DNA from 3 places in the Streptomyces sp. 5-10 genome. Region 1 is predicted to be linked to each of the others. Evidence: riboswitches for the same ligand, from Rfam matches in the RefSeq annotation. Region 1 holds a riboswitch; each other region holds the start of a gene.

Region 1 (5,073 bases):
CAGCACCTCCGTACCGACGCGGGAGACCGCCACTTCCCTTCCCTCGGCGTCGAACACGACGGACTTGATGACCGACGTGCCGACGTCGACAGTGAGAACCGTCATGACCGAAGTACCTGCCCTTCACCACGGCGGGGGCGGCGGCGTACCGGTGAATAGCCACCGCTCCGACGAATCGACGCCGTCGGCGGAATTCCGCGCCGACAAACCGAGAGAATCGCCGCCGGGAAGCCACGTCAATCGGGGTGCGGGATTATCCCGCGGCCGGCCCACGGCACCGTGCGATGTCCTGGGCCACCGGCCCCGCAGAAGGGGGAGGCGGCGCCCCGAGCCCGTGTTACCTTCGCGTGAGTTTCACATCAGGTCGTCTCACACCGGTCCGTCGCGGGCACCGCGCCGCGGCACCGCGCCGGGGTGGTGCGGAAGGGATGAGGAGCCGCAGGCCATGACCCGTACGGATGGGCAGGAGGAGCGGCGGCACCGGCTGCGCGAACTGGTCACGACCAAGGGTTTCGTCCGCACCTCGGACCTGTCGGCCGAGTTCGCCGTCAGTGTGATGACCATCCACCGCGACCTGGACGCCCTCCAGGCGCAGGGCTGGCTGCGCAAGGTGCGCGGCGGCGCGAGCTGTCTGCCGTCCACGCAGTTCCACGGCAGTGTCGGCGAGCGCATGACGACGATGGCGCAGACCAAACAGCGGCTGGCGCGGGCGGCGGCCGAGGAGCTGGTTCCCGGCCAGATCGTGGTGATCGACGACTCCACCACCTGCCTGGGCCTGACCCACCACCTGCCCCACCACACACCGATCACGGTGATCACCAACTCGCTGCCCGCCATCACGGCTCTGGCCAAGGAGCCCGGAGCGGCGCTGGTGGCGCTCGGCGGCACCTACTTCCCGGCGTACGACGCGTTCATGGGACCGCACACCGCGCAGAGCATGTCCGCCTTCCGCGCCGATGTGCTGTTCATGTCCACCACGGCCGTCACCGCGGGCCGCTGCTACCACATGTCACCCGAGACGGTGCAGGTCAAGCAGGCGATGCTGGCCGCCGCGGCACGCCGCGTACTCCTCGTCGACCATACGAAGTTCGCCAACCAGGGCCTGTACGCCCTGGCGCCGCTCACCGACTTCGACCTGGTCGTGGTGGACGACGCGGCACCGGCCGGGGAGGTGCGCGGGCTGCGCGAGCGCGGCGTCGATGTGCGCATCGTCCCTCGGTGATGTCACGTGAACATCACGTCGTTTTCACCCCCGTGCGCCTCCTCTTTTCTGGGAAAGGAATCCCCCTCGATGGCCCTCCCCGCCTGGTTCACCGAAGACCGCTTCGGCATGTTCATCCACTGGGGCCTGTACGCCCTGCCCGCCCGCCACGAGTGGGTGAAGAACCGCGAACGCATCACGGACGAGGACTACGACCGCTACTTCCGCCACTTCGAACCGGACCTCTTCGACCCCCGCGCATGGGCCCGGTCCGCCAAGCGCGCCGGAATGAAGTACATGGTGCTCACGACCAAGCACCACGACGGCTTCTGCCTGTGGGACTCCAAGCTCACCGACTACACCTCGATGAACACCCCGATCGGCAAGGACCTCGTCGCCGAGTTCGTCGAGGCCGTGCGCGCCGAGGGGCTGCGCGTCGGCTTCTACCACTCGCTCATCGACTGGCACCACCCGGACTTCGTCATCGACGGCCTCCACCCGCGCCGGGACGACCCGCCGGAGGAGATCAAGCGGCTCAACGAGGGCCGCGACATGGCCCGTTACCGCGCCTATCTGCACGGCCAGGTGGAGGAGCTGCTGACCGGCTACGGCACCATCGACTACCTCTTCTACGACTTCTCGTACAAGGACGACGACCACCACGACGTGTGGAACGGCAAGGGCAAGGAGGAGTGGGGCTCGGAGGAACTCCTCGCGCTCACCCGCAGGCTGCAGCCCGAGATCATCGTCAACGACCGGCTCGCCGTCCCCGGCGACCTCGTCACCCCCGAGCAGTACCAGCCCGACAAGCCCATGGAGGTCGACGGGCAGCCGGTGGTGTGGGAGGCGTGCCAGACCCTCAACGGCAGCTGGGGCTACGACCGCGACAACCTCCAGGTGAAACCGGTCGACCTGCTGGTCCGGATGCTCGTCGACGGCGTCTCGAAGAACGGCAACATGCTGCTGAACGTCGGCCCGACCGGACGCGGCGACTTCGACGCCACCGCCCTCGCCACGCTGGAGGGGATCGGGGCGTGGATGGCCCGCCACCAGCGCTCCATCCACGGCGCAGGCCCCTCCGCGTACCGCGCCCCGGTCGACACCCGCTACACCCAGCGCGGCAACCGCCTCTATCTGCACCTCTTCACCTGGCCCTTCGGCCATGTCCACCTGCCGGACCTGGCGGGCAAGGTCGAGTACGCGCAGTTCCTGCACGACGCCTCCGAGATCAGGTACCGCGAGATCGACCCGTCGATCAAGGCGCAGAACACCGGCCTCGGCGGCCAGCCGCCGGGCACCCTGACCCTGACCCTCCCGGTCGTCCGCCCCGATGTCGCGGTACCGGTGGTGGAACTGTTCCTGCGCCAGGGCACCTGACACGTGATCGGGGCGCGCGCCCTTGCCTCCGGTGAGCTCAGAAGCGGCCCGCGCCGCTGCCGACGTCTCACCAGGTGGCCGGTCTTGGCCAGGGATCCGACACGCGGTACCGTCGATGCGATATCGACGATGGCCTGACGGAAGCCGGTGGGAATCCGGCACGGTCGCGCCACTGTGAACGGGACGTATCCGAAGGGGACGTCCCGTGAGTCAGACCCGCGGCCATCGTCCTGTGCACCACCGAGATGGGACGCGAACTCCCGCAAGGAGGCCACTGCCATGGCGCAGCATGTCGCCCAGCCGACTGCCACCACTCCCGCCCTCCCCGCCCCGCTGCCGCTGAAGGCGATAGCTCCCTGGGCCGTCTTCTTCGGCATCCTGATGCTGGTCCTGCTGTACTTCGTCGGCGCCGAGCAGGGCGCCACCGCGGTCGTCTCCGGCGCGGGCGTCCACGAGTGGGTGCATGACGCCCGCCATCTTCTCGGCTTCCCCTGCCACTGACGCGAGGGACGCCGCACGCCCATGAACTCCGCAACAGTAAGAAACCTGCTGGTGCGGGGCATGCTCGCCGGTCTTGGTGCCGGTGTGCTCGCCCTGATCGCCGCCTATTTCCTCGGTGAGCCGAACGTCGACCGCGCGATCGGCTTCGAGGAGGCCCACGCCCCCGCGCACGAGCACGAGGTCGAGATCGTCTCCCGTAGTCTGCAGTCCACCGCCGGTCTGGCCACCGGTGTGCTGATCTACGGGATCGCGTTCGGCGGCATCGCCGCCCTCGCCTACTGCGTCGCCCTCGGCCGCGTCGGCCGCTTCACCCCGCGGGCCACCGCGCTGCTGCTGTCCGGCTGTGCGCTGCTCGCGGTCTATGTCGTGCCGTTCCTGAAGTACCCGGCCAACCCGCCCGCCGTCGGCAACGGCGACACCATCGGCAAGCGGACGACGCTGTACTTCCTGATGATGGTGCTCAGCGTGCTCCTCGCGATCGCCGCCACCATCCTCGGCAAGCGGCTCGCCCCGAAGCTGGGCACCTGGTACGCGACCGTCGCCGCGGTTGCCGCCTTCGCCGTCGTCATCGGGCTGGCGTACGCCTTCCTGCCCGTCATCAACGAGGTACCGGCGGACTTCCCGGCCACCGTCCTGTGGCGGTTCCGGCTGTCCGCCCTCGCCATGCAGATCATCCTGTGGGGTGGCTTCGGCCTCCTCTTCGGCGAGCTCGCCGAGCGGATGCTGAACCCCAAGCCCGCGAAGGCCGAGGAGAGCAGGGCGATGGCGGCCGCCCCGAACTGACCATCTGTCCATGCCGAGACGCACGAGGGCCCGCGGAACCGTCCGCGGGCCCTCTCGCGTTGTGCGGGCACGTCCGCTCCCCTGAACCGCCTGTCGTCACGTTCGCGGGGGCGGGTGCCGCAGTCCGTTCTCCAGCAGCGCGAACGCGTGCTCCGCGTCGGCCACCGCACCCGCGTAGCGCTCGTCGGCCGGTTCCCCGTATGCCACGCGTTCGGCGTTGTCCTGTGCCAGTGACCACTGGACGGCGACGATCTGGACGGCGGCCAGCCGCGCGGTGAGCTCCGGGGTGTCCGCCGTCTCCCGCAGCGCCTGCGCGAGCGCGCGTTCGGCACCGGCCTTGAACCGCTCCATCCGGGCCACCAGCGAGGGTGTGTCGAGGATCATCCGGGTGAGCTTCAGGATCTGGGGATGGTCGTTGAGCCCGGTGACCGGGTCCCGTTCGCGCAGGCCCTTGAGGAAGTGCTCGCGCAGCGCGGTCAGCGGGGCGGTGCGGGGCGGGCGGGCCCGTACGACGCGGGCGCTTTCGGTCTCGTGGTCGGCGAGGCGGTGCACCACGAGGTCTTCCTTCGCCGGGAAGTAGGCGAAGAGCGTGCGCTTGGACACCTCGGCCGCCTCGGCCACCTGGGCCACCGAGACCTGGTTGAAGCCGTGTTCGAGGAAGAGCGTGATCGCCGCCTCGGAGATCGTGGCGTGGGTCCGCTGCTTCTTCCGCTCCCGTAGCCCTGGCTTGCCGTCCACGGCGCCCACCGTAGCAGAGCAATTGCCCCCAGGAGATTTCTGCACCTGGTATACATATAGACCGAGGCGAGGAATCGAGGAGGAGTGAGCGTGTCGACGGAGAAGACGGAGGAGACGGGGATGACGGAGGAGACGGGGATGACGGAGAGCACGACCGACGTCGTCATCGCGGGTGCCGGCCCGACCGGGCTGATGCTGGCGTACGAGCTGGCGCTGGCCGGGGCCCGGACCCTGGTCCTGGAGAAGCTGGACCAGCGCGTCGAGCAGGTGAAGGGCGGCGCGATCCAGCCCCGTACGGCCGAACTGCTGGAGTCGCGCGGGCTGTTGGAGCCCATGCTGCGGCGCGCCACCCCGCGTGACCCGGTCGGCGGGCACTTCGCGCTGCTGCCCGTGCCCTTGGACTGCACCCCCTGGCAGACCAGGCACAACGGCCCCATCGCCATCCCCCAGTGGAAGATCGAGGAGGTGCTGGA
Region 2 (5,073 bases), on a different contig from region 1:
GGTGAGGGTCACGGTGACGTTGCCGCCCGCGGGCGGGCCTGCCGGAGTGATGCCGATCAGGGTGGTCCCGGCGGGGTTGATGGCCAGGATGGTCGAGGCGTTACCGCCGAAGGTGACGCTGGTGACGCCGGTCAGATTGGTGCCCGTGATCAGGTACAGGGTGCCGCCGTTGGTCGGGCCCACGGTCGGGGTGATGGCGATGGCGATGGGCGGGGCCGGTGCCACGTAGGTGTACGGCAGGCCGTTGCTGGTCCCGGCGCCGGTGGTGACGGTGACCTGGACGGTCCCGGGCGCGTGCGGCGGGGCTATCACCACGATGCCGTCGTAGCCGGGGTTGCCGCCGCCTCCGGGCCAGCCGCCTCCGCCACCGCCCCAGCCACCGCCGCCCCAGCCTCCGCCGCCACCCCAGCCACCACCGCCGCCACCTCCGGGGTTGTCCTGGTAGACGATGGTGGCGGGCGTGCCGCCGAAGGACACACCGGTGACGCCGCGCAGGTTCTGGCCGAACAGCCGGACGTAGTTGCCACCGGCGGCGGGGCCCGAGTCGGGCACCACGGCGAGCAGCGTCGGCGGCCCCACCGGCGGCCAGTAGCCCGCGTTGGCGGCGGTGGCGGTGTTGGCGGCGTTGGCGGCGGCGGCGGCGTTGGCGGCGGCGGTCGCGAGTGCGGTCGAAGTCATGGTCGGTCCTCCCGGGGAAGGGTTCGGGTGAGGTGCGCCGACGGCGTGCCGACGGACGTGAGCACACACCGCCGGTCAACGCCTCGTCGTCGCCGCGCGGTTCTGGGACAGGCCGCCACCGGAGGAACGGGGAGCTGCCGGGCAGCCGGTCAAGGGCGCGCGGGGCGATGCGCGGATGAGGGTGAAGCCACGGGGCGGACGCCCGGCTCCTGGGACGGCCGACGAGGTATGGGGCAGCCTCGGCGGCCGGCCACGTTTCCAGTTATCCACGCCCCTCGGCGTCGCTCAAGGCCCTCACGGCGGCCATCACTCGTTTGGCGCATCAGGGCGCGTGTGGCGCCGAGCTTGTATGACAAGCGCTCGGCTATTCGGGCGAATGCATGCCGAGGGGTATGGCTTGCCGTCGCTCGTCATGCCTCTAATGAGTGACATCGGCAGTGCCGACCCATCCGTGACATCGGCCGTGCCGACCCCCGTATGACCACCCGGGGAGGAAACGATCCGATGAGCCTCGCCGCGTTCCTTCTCGCCCTCGGCACCACCTGCCGGATCACCCGCTTCATCACCAAGGACACCCTGGCGGCGGGGTTCCGGATCTGGGTCGCCGACCGTTTCGGCGACGACTCCCGCGCCTCCTACCTGGTCAACTGCGGCTGGTGCACCAGCACATGGGTGGCCGCCGCCATCGCCGCCTACGCCTCCTTGCTGCACACCACCGCGTGGTTCGACCTCCCGGCCACCGCCCTGACGCTCTCCTACTTGGCCGGTGTCGCCTCGCGGTGGCTGGACTGACACCCACACCCCCCACACCCCCCCACACCCTCCACAACGCCCCACAACGTCCCGAGGGAAAGGCAGGGAACAATGGCCTGCAACTGCGGCGGAAACGCACCCCAATGGCCGCCCCAACCCGTTGTCGTCTATGAGCTGACGCTGCCGGACGGCACGGTCCGGCGCTACGTCACCTACCAGGAGGCCGACGCCGCCAACCAGCGCGCGGGCTCCACCGGAGTGATCACCGCCGTCACCCAGTGACGCCGGGGACCACCCCGGCGCCCACCCCCGGCGCACGGCGACCCGGCTGTCAGTGGCCTGCGGCAGACTGCGGGCATGGATATCACGATCAGGCACGCGCGGGACGAGGAACTGGACGGAATCGGGGAGCTCACCGCGCAGGTGTACCTGGGGGACGGGCTCCTGGACTTCGAGGACAGTGATCCTTATCTCGCCACCCTGCGCGACGCCCGCCGCCGGGCCGCCGAGGCCGAGCTGCTGGTCGCGGCGGACGCGGCCAGCGACGAGGTCCTGGGCGCCGTGGCGTTCGCCGTGCACGGCGGGGCGTACGCGGAGCTGGCCCGCCCCGGCGAGGGCGAGTTCCGGATGCTGGCCGTCCGCCCCGAGTCGCGCCGACGCGGCGCCGCCGAAGCACTCGTACGAGCCTGCCTGGACCGGGCCCGCGCACTGGGCCTGCGGCGCATAGTGATCAGCAGCCAGCGGTCGATGACCGCCGCCCACCGCCTGTACGAGCGGCTGGGTTTCGTCCGTGCCCCGGAGCGCGACTGGGCGCCCCTGCCGGGGACGGACATCACCCTCTGGGCCTTCACCGTGGAGCTGTGACGCCCGCCGCCACACGCCCAAGTGATGGCCTGACGCGCGCCCCAGGTCACGGGCCACCTCCGGAACGCATGAGCACATTCATGCGAAACTCCGCAGCTCCGACACAAGATATGGGGGCGCGTGCGTCGGCCGACACAAGATGTATGCTCGTGCTCGCTGTCGCCGCAGGGGAATCCGGTGGGAATCCGGAACTGTCCCGCAACGGTGTACGTGTGCGCTCAATTCGGCGTGCCCGTGAGTCCGAGCACCTGCCGACGGCCCTGTGAACACGTCCCCCGGCCTCGAGGGTTGGGCCGATGGACGCTGCGTGGTGTGCCCGGCGTACGAGGAGTGCGGCATCGGCATGCCCGTACGCGCCCATCGCACCACCCCTCGTGGCCCCAGCCCAGCGAGGGAGAGCACCTCAGTGACCATCGCGCCCGCCGATCCGGTTTCAGCGCAGGCGGCTTCTCAGGCAGCGGACGACGCGCCCGGGACCGCCCTGCTACGGACCCTTACCGGACTCACCGCCGACCTGCCCGCCACCGATCCCGGCAAGGTCGCGGCCGCCGCCCTGCGCGGCCGTCATCCCGGCTCGGACGAGGCGGAGTTGCGGGCCCTCGCGACCGAGGCGGCGGCCGGGCTGATCGCCGAGGAGCCGGAGTACTCGCGGCTCGCGGCGCGGCTGCTGGCGCTCACCATCACGCAGGAGGCGGCCGGGCAGGGCGCGGTCTCCTTCTCGGCCTCCGTCCGGGTGGGCCACCGCGAGGGCCTGCTCGCCGACTCCACCGCGGAGTTCGCCGCCGCCCACGCCGAGCGGCTGGACGCGCTGGTGGAGCGGGCCCTGGCCGACGGCGCCGACAACCGCTTCGGCTACTTCGGGCTGCGCACCCTCTACAGCCGCTATCTGCTGCGCCACCCCCTCACCCGTCAGGTGATCGAGACCCCGCAGCACTTCCTGCTGCGCGTGGCCTGCGGGCTCGCCGAGGACCACTCGGAGCGGGCGCTGGAGGACGTGGCCGAGCTCTACCGGCTGACCAGCACGCTGTCGTACCTGCCCAGCTCCCCCACGCTGTTCAACTCCGGCACCCGGCATCCGCAGATGTCGTCCTGCTATCTGCTGGACTCGCCGCTGGACGAGCTGGACTCGATCTACAACCGCTACCACCAGGTGGCGCGGCTGTCGAAGCACGCGGGCGGCATCGGCCTGTCCTACTCCCGCATCCGGGCGCGCGGTTCGCTGATCCGGGGCACCAACGGGCACTCCAACGGCATCGTGCCGTTCCTGCGCACGCTCGACGCCTCGGTGGCCGCCGTCAACCAGGGCGGCCGGCGCAAGGGCGCGGCCTGTGTCTACCTGGAGACCTGGCACGCGGACCTCGAGGAGTTCCTGGAGCTGCGGGACAACACCGGCGAGGACGCCCGCCGCACCCACAACCTCAACATCGCCCACTGGATCCCGGACGAGTTCATGCGCCGGGTCGAGGCGGACGCCGACTGGTCGCTGTTCTCCCCGGTGGACGCGCCCGATCTGGTGGACCTGTGGGGCGAGGAGTTCGACGCCGCGTACCGCAGGGCCGAGGCCGAGGGGAAGGCCGTCAAGCAGGTCCCGGCCCGCCAGCTGTACGCCCGGATGATGCGCACCCTCGCGCAGACCGGCAACGGCTGGATGACGTTCAAGGACGCCGCCAACCGCACCGCCAACCAGACCGCCGAGCCCGGCAGGGTCGTCCACTCCTCCAACCTCTGCACCGAGATCCTGGAGGTCACGAACGACGGCGAGACCGCCGTGTGCAACCTCGGATCGGTCAACCTCGCCGCGCACCTGGGCGAGGACGGGCAGCTGGACTGGGAGCGCCTGGACGCCACCGTCCACACCGCCGTGACCTTCCTCGACCGCGTGGTGGACATCAACTTCTACCCCACGGAGGAGGCCGGGGCCTCCAACTCCCGCTGGCGCCCGGTGGGTCTGGGCCTCATGGGCCTCCAGGACGTCTTCTTCCGGCTGCGGCTGCCGTTCGACTCGCCCGAGGCCACGGCGCTGTCCACGCGGATCTCCGAGCGCATCATGCTCGCCGCGTACGAGGCGTCCTGCGAGCTCGCCGAGCGCCACGGCCCGCACCCCGCCTGGGCCGAGACCCGCACCGCGCGCGGTGTGCTGCACCCGGACCACTACCCGGACGCGGTGGCCACCTGGCCGGAGCGCTGGCAGGCGCTGCGCGCGCGGATGGCGAAGTCCGGGATGCGGAACTCACTGCTGCTGGCGATCGCGCCGACCGCGACCATCGCCTCCATCGCGGGGGTCTACGAGTGCATCGAGCCGCAGGTCTCCAACCTCTTCAAGCGCGAAACGCTCAGCGGGGAGTTCCTCCAGGTCAACTCCTATCTGGTGGACGACCTCAAGAAGCTGGGCGTCTGGGACGCCCAGACCCGCGAGGCGCTGCGCGAGTCCAACGGCTCGGTCCAGGACTTCTCCTGGGTGCCCGCGGACGTACGGGAGCTGTACCGCACCGCGTGGGAGATCCCGCAGCGCGCCCTGATCGACATGGCGGCGGCCCGCACCCCGTACCTCGACCAGAGCCAGTCGCTGAACCTCTTCATGGCCTCGCCGACCATCGGCAAGCTCAGCTCGATGTACGCGTACGCCTGGAAGCGCGGCATCAAGACCACGTACTACCTGCGCTCGCGTCCGGCCACCCGGATCGCCCAGAGCGCCCGGGGTGGCGCCGCCGCCACCCCCGCGCCCCTCCCCGTGCAGGAGGCCCCGGCCGAGGCCGACGCGATCGCCTGCTCCCTGGA
Region 3 (5,073 bases), on a different contig from region 1:
CCGGGTGACGAAGGAGTTGAGCGACATGTTCTGCGCCTTGAAGGGCGCCACGCTGACGCCCTTACGGGCGAGCCAGCGGCAGATCCCGGCCGTCACCACGCTCTTGCCCGCGTCGGAGGTCGTGCCCGCGACGAGCAGCCCCCCGCCGCGCGCCCCGGAACCGTCCGTGCCGCCCTTACCGCGTATCCCGCTCATCCGCCGCCCCTTTCCAAGGCCCGGGGCCGCCCCGTCAACGCCCTCAGGACCGGCCGGGCCGCTACGGACACCCCGAGCGACAGGACGCCGACGCACCGCGACAGCCGTATCGCCCGCTCGATGTCGGCCGACTCCACCGGCCGCCCGCCGGAGTTGAGCACCGGCCGGTGCTCGACCCGGCCGCCGTACGCGAGGGTGCCGCCCAGCCGGACGCCGAGCGCGCCCGCGAAGGACGCCTCCACCGGGCCCGCGTTGGGGCTCGGATGGCGCCGGCCGTCGCGCCGCCAGGCGCGCCACGCACCGCGCGGATCGGGGCCCGCGAGCGTCGCCAGGGCAGCCGTAAGGCGCGCACCGGGCCAGCCGGCCACATCGTCCAGCCGGGCCGCCGCCCAGCCGAACCGCCGGTAGCGCGGCGACTTGTGGCCCACCATGGCGTCCAGGGTGTTGACGGCGCGGAAGCCGATGAGCCCCGGCACACCGCCCACGGCGCCCCACACCAGCGCGCCCACGACCGCGTCGGAGGTGTTCTCGGCGACCGATTCGACCACCGCGCGGGCGATCTGCGGCCCGTCCAGCGCCTGCGGGTCGCGGCCGCACAGATGCGGCAGCCGCTCCCGGGCGGCCTCGAGGTCCCCGGCGGCCAGCGCACCGCCGACGGCCCGTGCCTCACGGCCCAGGCTCGTGCCGCCCAGCACGGCCCAGGTGGCGGCGGCGGTCAGCGCGACCTCCGCGCCACGGCGGCCCCCGAGGCCCCGTACGGCGCGGGTCAGCAGCGCGGCACCGGCGGCCGCGCCGCCCGCGCACAACGCGGTGTGCAGGGCCCCGTAGCCCCGGTGGTCGCGCCACAGCCGGCGCTCGGCGGCCCCGGCGGCGCGCCCGAACGCGGCCACCGGATGGCCGCGGCGCGGATCACCCGTGGCGAGGTCGCCGAGGAAGCCGAGGGCCGCGCCGCACGCGAACGAGGCGTGGTCGGCACGCATCCGTCAGGCCGCCGTCACGCCTCGGCGCGGCGATACGGAAGGCGATACGGAAGCGGATCGGCCGGAGGGGCCGGAAGAGCCGGAGCGGACAGGGAGGGCTGGCGGCGTGGCGGTGCCGGGCATGGCGGTATGTCCTCACTCAGGGTCCTCGCCCTGGTTCGACGTGACCGGCGGTGAGAGTCTCCTGGCTCCCGGATCCGCGGCCCTCCCGGTCTTCCAGCCCCGCGTACGCGACGAACCGTACGGACGAGCCGTGACCCCATACAGGCGATGGGAGGGTGCTCCCCGGTGACAGTGGCGGGACCGCGCCGGATTCTCACCGGCTTCCTCTCCTGCCGCCGTTTGGCTCGGGAAGTCCACCATGGGCCGCGAATGGCCGTCAACTCGCATATGACCCATCACGCCCGAGTGTGCCGAGCCCCACAGACAACCGCCCCTCACAGGACGGCCGCCGGACGGTCGGCGCTGGTCAGCGCCACCATCCGGCGGCCGGTGGGTGGTTTGGGGAAGCGGCGTCCTCAGGCGACGATCAGATAGATGCCGTACGCCACGACCGCGGCGCACACCGCGAAGCAGGCGTACGCGCCGGTGCGCGCGAGCGGGGAGCCGTCCACCGCGCCCCCGGGCACGGTGGCGGCCGTGCCGCCCTGCTCCGGCGTCGCCTTACGGGAGGTGCCGACGATGCCCAGGGTGAAGACGCCCACCATGCCGACCGTCACCGCGAGGCTGACGCCGAAGACCTGGCCGAGTGCCGCCCAGTCGATGTTCATGTTTCCTGGCTCCTTAACGGGTGGTGCTGCTCGCGGCGGCGGGGGTGGGGGTCTGCTCGGGCGTGTTCTCCGAGGTGCCGTCCTCGGGGGCGGCGCTCGCCGTACCGGCGGGCGGCGGGGCCACGGACCGCAGTGCGGCCGTGACGGCGCCCACCGGCTCCTGGGCGGCGACCTCGTTGACGTTGGTGTGGTCCACGGGCTTGCGGCGCGACAGCATCCAGATCGCCCCGCAGGCCAGGACGGCGAGCACGGCCACCGCCGTGATGCCCGCGTTCCCCTGGTCGGCCAGGAGCGCGGCGGCGCCCGCCACCAGACCTGCGGCCGGCAGGGTCAGCACCCAGGCGACCACCATCCGGCCCGCGGTCGACCAGCGCACCACGGCGCCCTTACGGCCGACACCCGCGCCCATGACGGCGCCGGAGCAGACCTGGGTGGTGGACAGCGCGAAGCCGATGTGGGAGGAGGCGAGGATGACGGTCGCGGCGCCGGTCTGGGCGGCGAAGCCCTGCGGCGGCTGGATGTCGGTGATGCCCTTGCCCATGGTGCGGATGATGCGCCAGCCGCCCAGGTAGGTGCCGAGCGCGATGGCCAGGCCCGCCGAGACGATGACCCACAGCGGCGGGTCGGAGTCGGGCGCGACCACGTTCCCGGTGACCAGCGCCAGGGTGATCACGCCCATCGTCTTCTGGGCGTCGTTGGTGCCGTGGGCCAGGGAGACCAGGGCGGCCGAGGCGATCTGCCCCGCGCGGTAGCCCTTCGCGGTGTCCTCCGGGGAGCGGTCGCGGCCGAGCCGGTAGGTGAGCCGGGTGGCGGCCAGCGTGGCGATGCCGGCCACGACCGGCGCGGCGACGGCGGGGATCAGGACCTTCATGACGATCGCGTCGCCGTTGACCCCGTCCAGGCCGACGGAGACCACCGTGGCGCCGATCAGACCGCCGAACAGGGCGTGCGAGGAACTGGAGGGGAGTCCGGCGAGCCACGTCACCAGATTCCACAGGATCGCGCCGACGAGTCCCGCGAAGATCACTTCTGGCTGGATACCGGATCCCTCGTCGATGATCCCGCCGGAGATGGTCTTGGCCACCTCCACGGACAGGAACGCGCCGACGAGATTGAGGACGGCCGACATCGCCACCGCCACCCTGGGCCCGAGTGCTCCCGTGGAGATGGTGGTGGCCATGGCGTTAGCCGTGTCGTGAAAGCCGTTCGTGAAGTCGAACACCAAGGCCGTGACGATCACGATCCCGATGAGAAGCGTGATGTGTTCCATACACCCGGTCAATCAGTTCGAAGGTCGTTAGTGGCACGGTGAACGTAAGGAAACAGGGTGAACGGGAGATGAACTGAGTAGGGCATCGGGGTGACATGGTTGCGGGATCGCCAAGGCCCTGTGAATTCCAGCCTACGTTCCCGTGTCGTACGGGAGTTGAGGCGCGATCGAGAGCCGCCGGAGCGGGCCCCGGGGCCGCCCCCGCGGCCGCCCGCCGTCCCCCCACGTTCACCCTTCCGGAGCCGGGTGCCCACGAAGCGCGGCCGTAGTCGCCCGCCGCGCCCGTTCCGGTCCCGCCGCCGCGCGGCCGGCGGCCGCCTGGAAGGATCGGGCCCCGGAGGTGAGGGCAGGTGACCCAGTCGCGATCCACGCGGCAGCCGCAGCCGCGGCTGACCCATCCCCTGCGGCAGGCATGGACGCAGGTGGTGAGTACGGCCCGCAGGACCACCGCCGACGGCCTGGTCGTCGGCACCTCGGGCAATGTCTCGGCCCGGGTCGGCGACACCGTCCTGGTGACCCCGAGCGGCGTCCCCTACGACCGGCTCGGCCCCAGGGACGCCGTCGCCGTCGATCTGGACGGACAGCAGGTCCTCGGCACGCTGAAGCCCACCAGCGAGCTGCCCATGCACCTCGCGATCTACCGGGAGACCGACGCCGAGGCCGTGGTCCACACCCACGCCGTCCACGCCACGGCCGTCTCCACGCTCGTGGACGAGCTCCCCGCGATCCACTACATGACCGCCGCCCTCGGCGGCCCGGTCCGCGTCGCGCCGTACGCGCTCTACGGAACCGACGAACTGGCCGACGCCATGCTCGAGGCGCTGCGCGACCGCAGCGGCTGTCTGCTGCGCAACCACGGCACCGTCGTCCACGGCGCCACCCTGGACCAGGCCTACGACCGCACCGCCCAGCTCGAATGGATGTGCCAGGTCTGGCTCACCGCGGTCTCCGTGCCCGGCCGCACCCCCTCCCTGATCCCGCCGGACGAGATGCGGCGCGCCGCCGAGAAGCTGAGCGGCTACGGCCAGAAGGGCTGAGCCCGCCCGGCACGCCCCCGGGCCCCGGCCGGGCGGTCACCCGGCCGGGCACGCCCGCTGGCCGGGGGCCGCCTCCCCGACCACACTGGGAGGGATGCGTCTGCGAACAACGGCGGTCGCGGCCGCCACCACCCTGCTGAGTGTCGGCGTGGCCGCGGTGGCGGCCGGACGGTACGCCACCAGCGCTGCGCTGAAACCGTCCGCCAACCGTCCGCTGCCGAACGAGGCGCCGCTGACCGTCCACGCGACCGCGGCCGGCCAGATCACCCTGACCCGTTCGCTCGCCTCGCTGCGCCCCGGCACCTACGGCCTCACCGGCCGCTCCTGCCACGCCGTCGTCGGCCCCGTCATCGAGGACGCCCCGCACCCCGCCGACTGCGTCGTACGCCGCCTGGAGCGGGTCACCCACGGCGAACTCACGCCCGGCACCCGGGTGCGGCTGACCCCCCAGGTGCACATCGGCAACCCACGGGACGCGCTCGGCATCGACCACGCCGACGTGGACGTGCCCGCCGAACTCGGTCCGCTGCCCGCCTGGTTCATCCCCGGCGAACGCTCCACATGGGTGATCACCACCCATGGTCTCGGCACCACCCGTGAGCACCCTATGGTCGTCATGCCCTTCCTGCGGCAGCTGCGGGTGCCGGTGCTCGACCTCGCCTACCGGGGGGACCCCGGCGCCCCGCGCTCCGAGGACGGCATATCCCACCTCGGCGACACCGAGTGGCGCGACCTGGACGCGGCCATCCGTTACGCGGTGTCGTACGGGGCGACCGGGGTCGTGCTGCACGGCTGGTCCATCGGCGCCTCGATGGCCCTCC

What was found. Region 1 has a riboswitch for cobalamin ahead of IEJ02_RS13055 (CbtB domain-containing protein). Riboswitches for the same ligand answer to the same signal wherever they lie in the genome.
Region 2: another riboswitch for cobalamin. It lies ahead of IEJ02_RS26360 (ribonucleoside-diphosphate reductase subunit alpha); the one in region 1 lies ahead of IEJ02_RS13055 (CbtB domain-containing protein).
Region 3: another riboswitch for cobalamin. It lies ahead of IEJ02_RS17725 (cobalamin biosynthesis protein); the one in region 1 lies ahead of IEJ02_RS13055 (CbtB domain-containing protein).

Annotation. Positions count from the first base shown of each region.
Region 1 covers NZ_JACVYG010000008.1:130,497-135,569, forward strand. The annotation lists gene IEJ02_RS13040 (FGGY-family carbohydrate kinase) at 1-105, opposite strand, end outside; gene IEJ02_RS13045 (DeoR/GlpR family DNA-binding transcription regulator) at 446-1,222, shown strand; gene IEJ02_RS13050 (alpha-L-fucosidase) at 1,292-2,578, shown strand; cobalamin riboswitch at 2,692-2,819, shown strand; gene IEJ02_RS13055 (CbtB domain-containing protein) at 2,858-3,079, shown strand; gene IEJ02_RS13060 (CbtA family protein) at 3,101-3,862, shown strand; gene IEJ02_RS13065 (TetR/AcrR family transcriptional regulator) at 3,959-4,600, opposite strand; gene IEJ02_RS13070 (FAD-dependent monooxygenase) at 4,721-5,073, shown strand, end outside.
Region 2 covers NZ_JACVYG010000026.1:58,367-63,439, forward strand. The annotation lists gene IEJ02_RS26340 (IPT/TIG domain-containing protein) at 1-678, opposite strand, end outside; gene IEJ02_RS26345 (hypothetical protein) at 1,183-1,470, shown strand; gene IEJ02_RS26350 (DUF7196 family protein) at 1,543-1,713, shown strand; gene IEJ02_RS26355 (GNAT family N-acetyltransferase) at 1,789-2,295, shown strand; cobalamin riboswitch at 2,412-2,565, shown strand; gene IEJ02_RS26360 (ribonucleoside-diphosphate reductase subunit alpha) at 2,702-5,073, shown strand, end outside.
Region 3 covers NZ_JACVYG010000013.1:102,971-108,043, forward strand. The annotation lists gene IEJ02_RS17720 (cobyric acid synthase) at 1-195, opposite strand, end outside; gene IEJ02_RS17725 (cobalamin biosynthesis protein) at 192-1,175, opposite strand; cobalamin riboswitch at 1,334-1,551, opposite strand; gene IEJ02_RS17730 (hypothetical protein) at 1,694-1,945, opposite strand; gene IEJ02_RS17735 (inorganic phosphate transporter) at 1,959-3,215, opposite strand; gene IEJ02_RS17740 (class II aldolase/adducin family protein) at 3,566-4,252, shown strand; gene IEJ02_RS17745 (alpha/beta hydrolase) at 4,347-5,073, shown strand, end outside.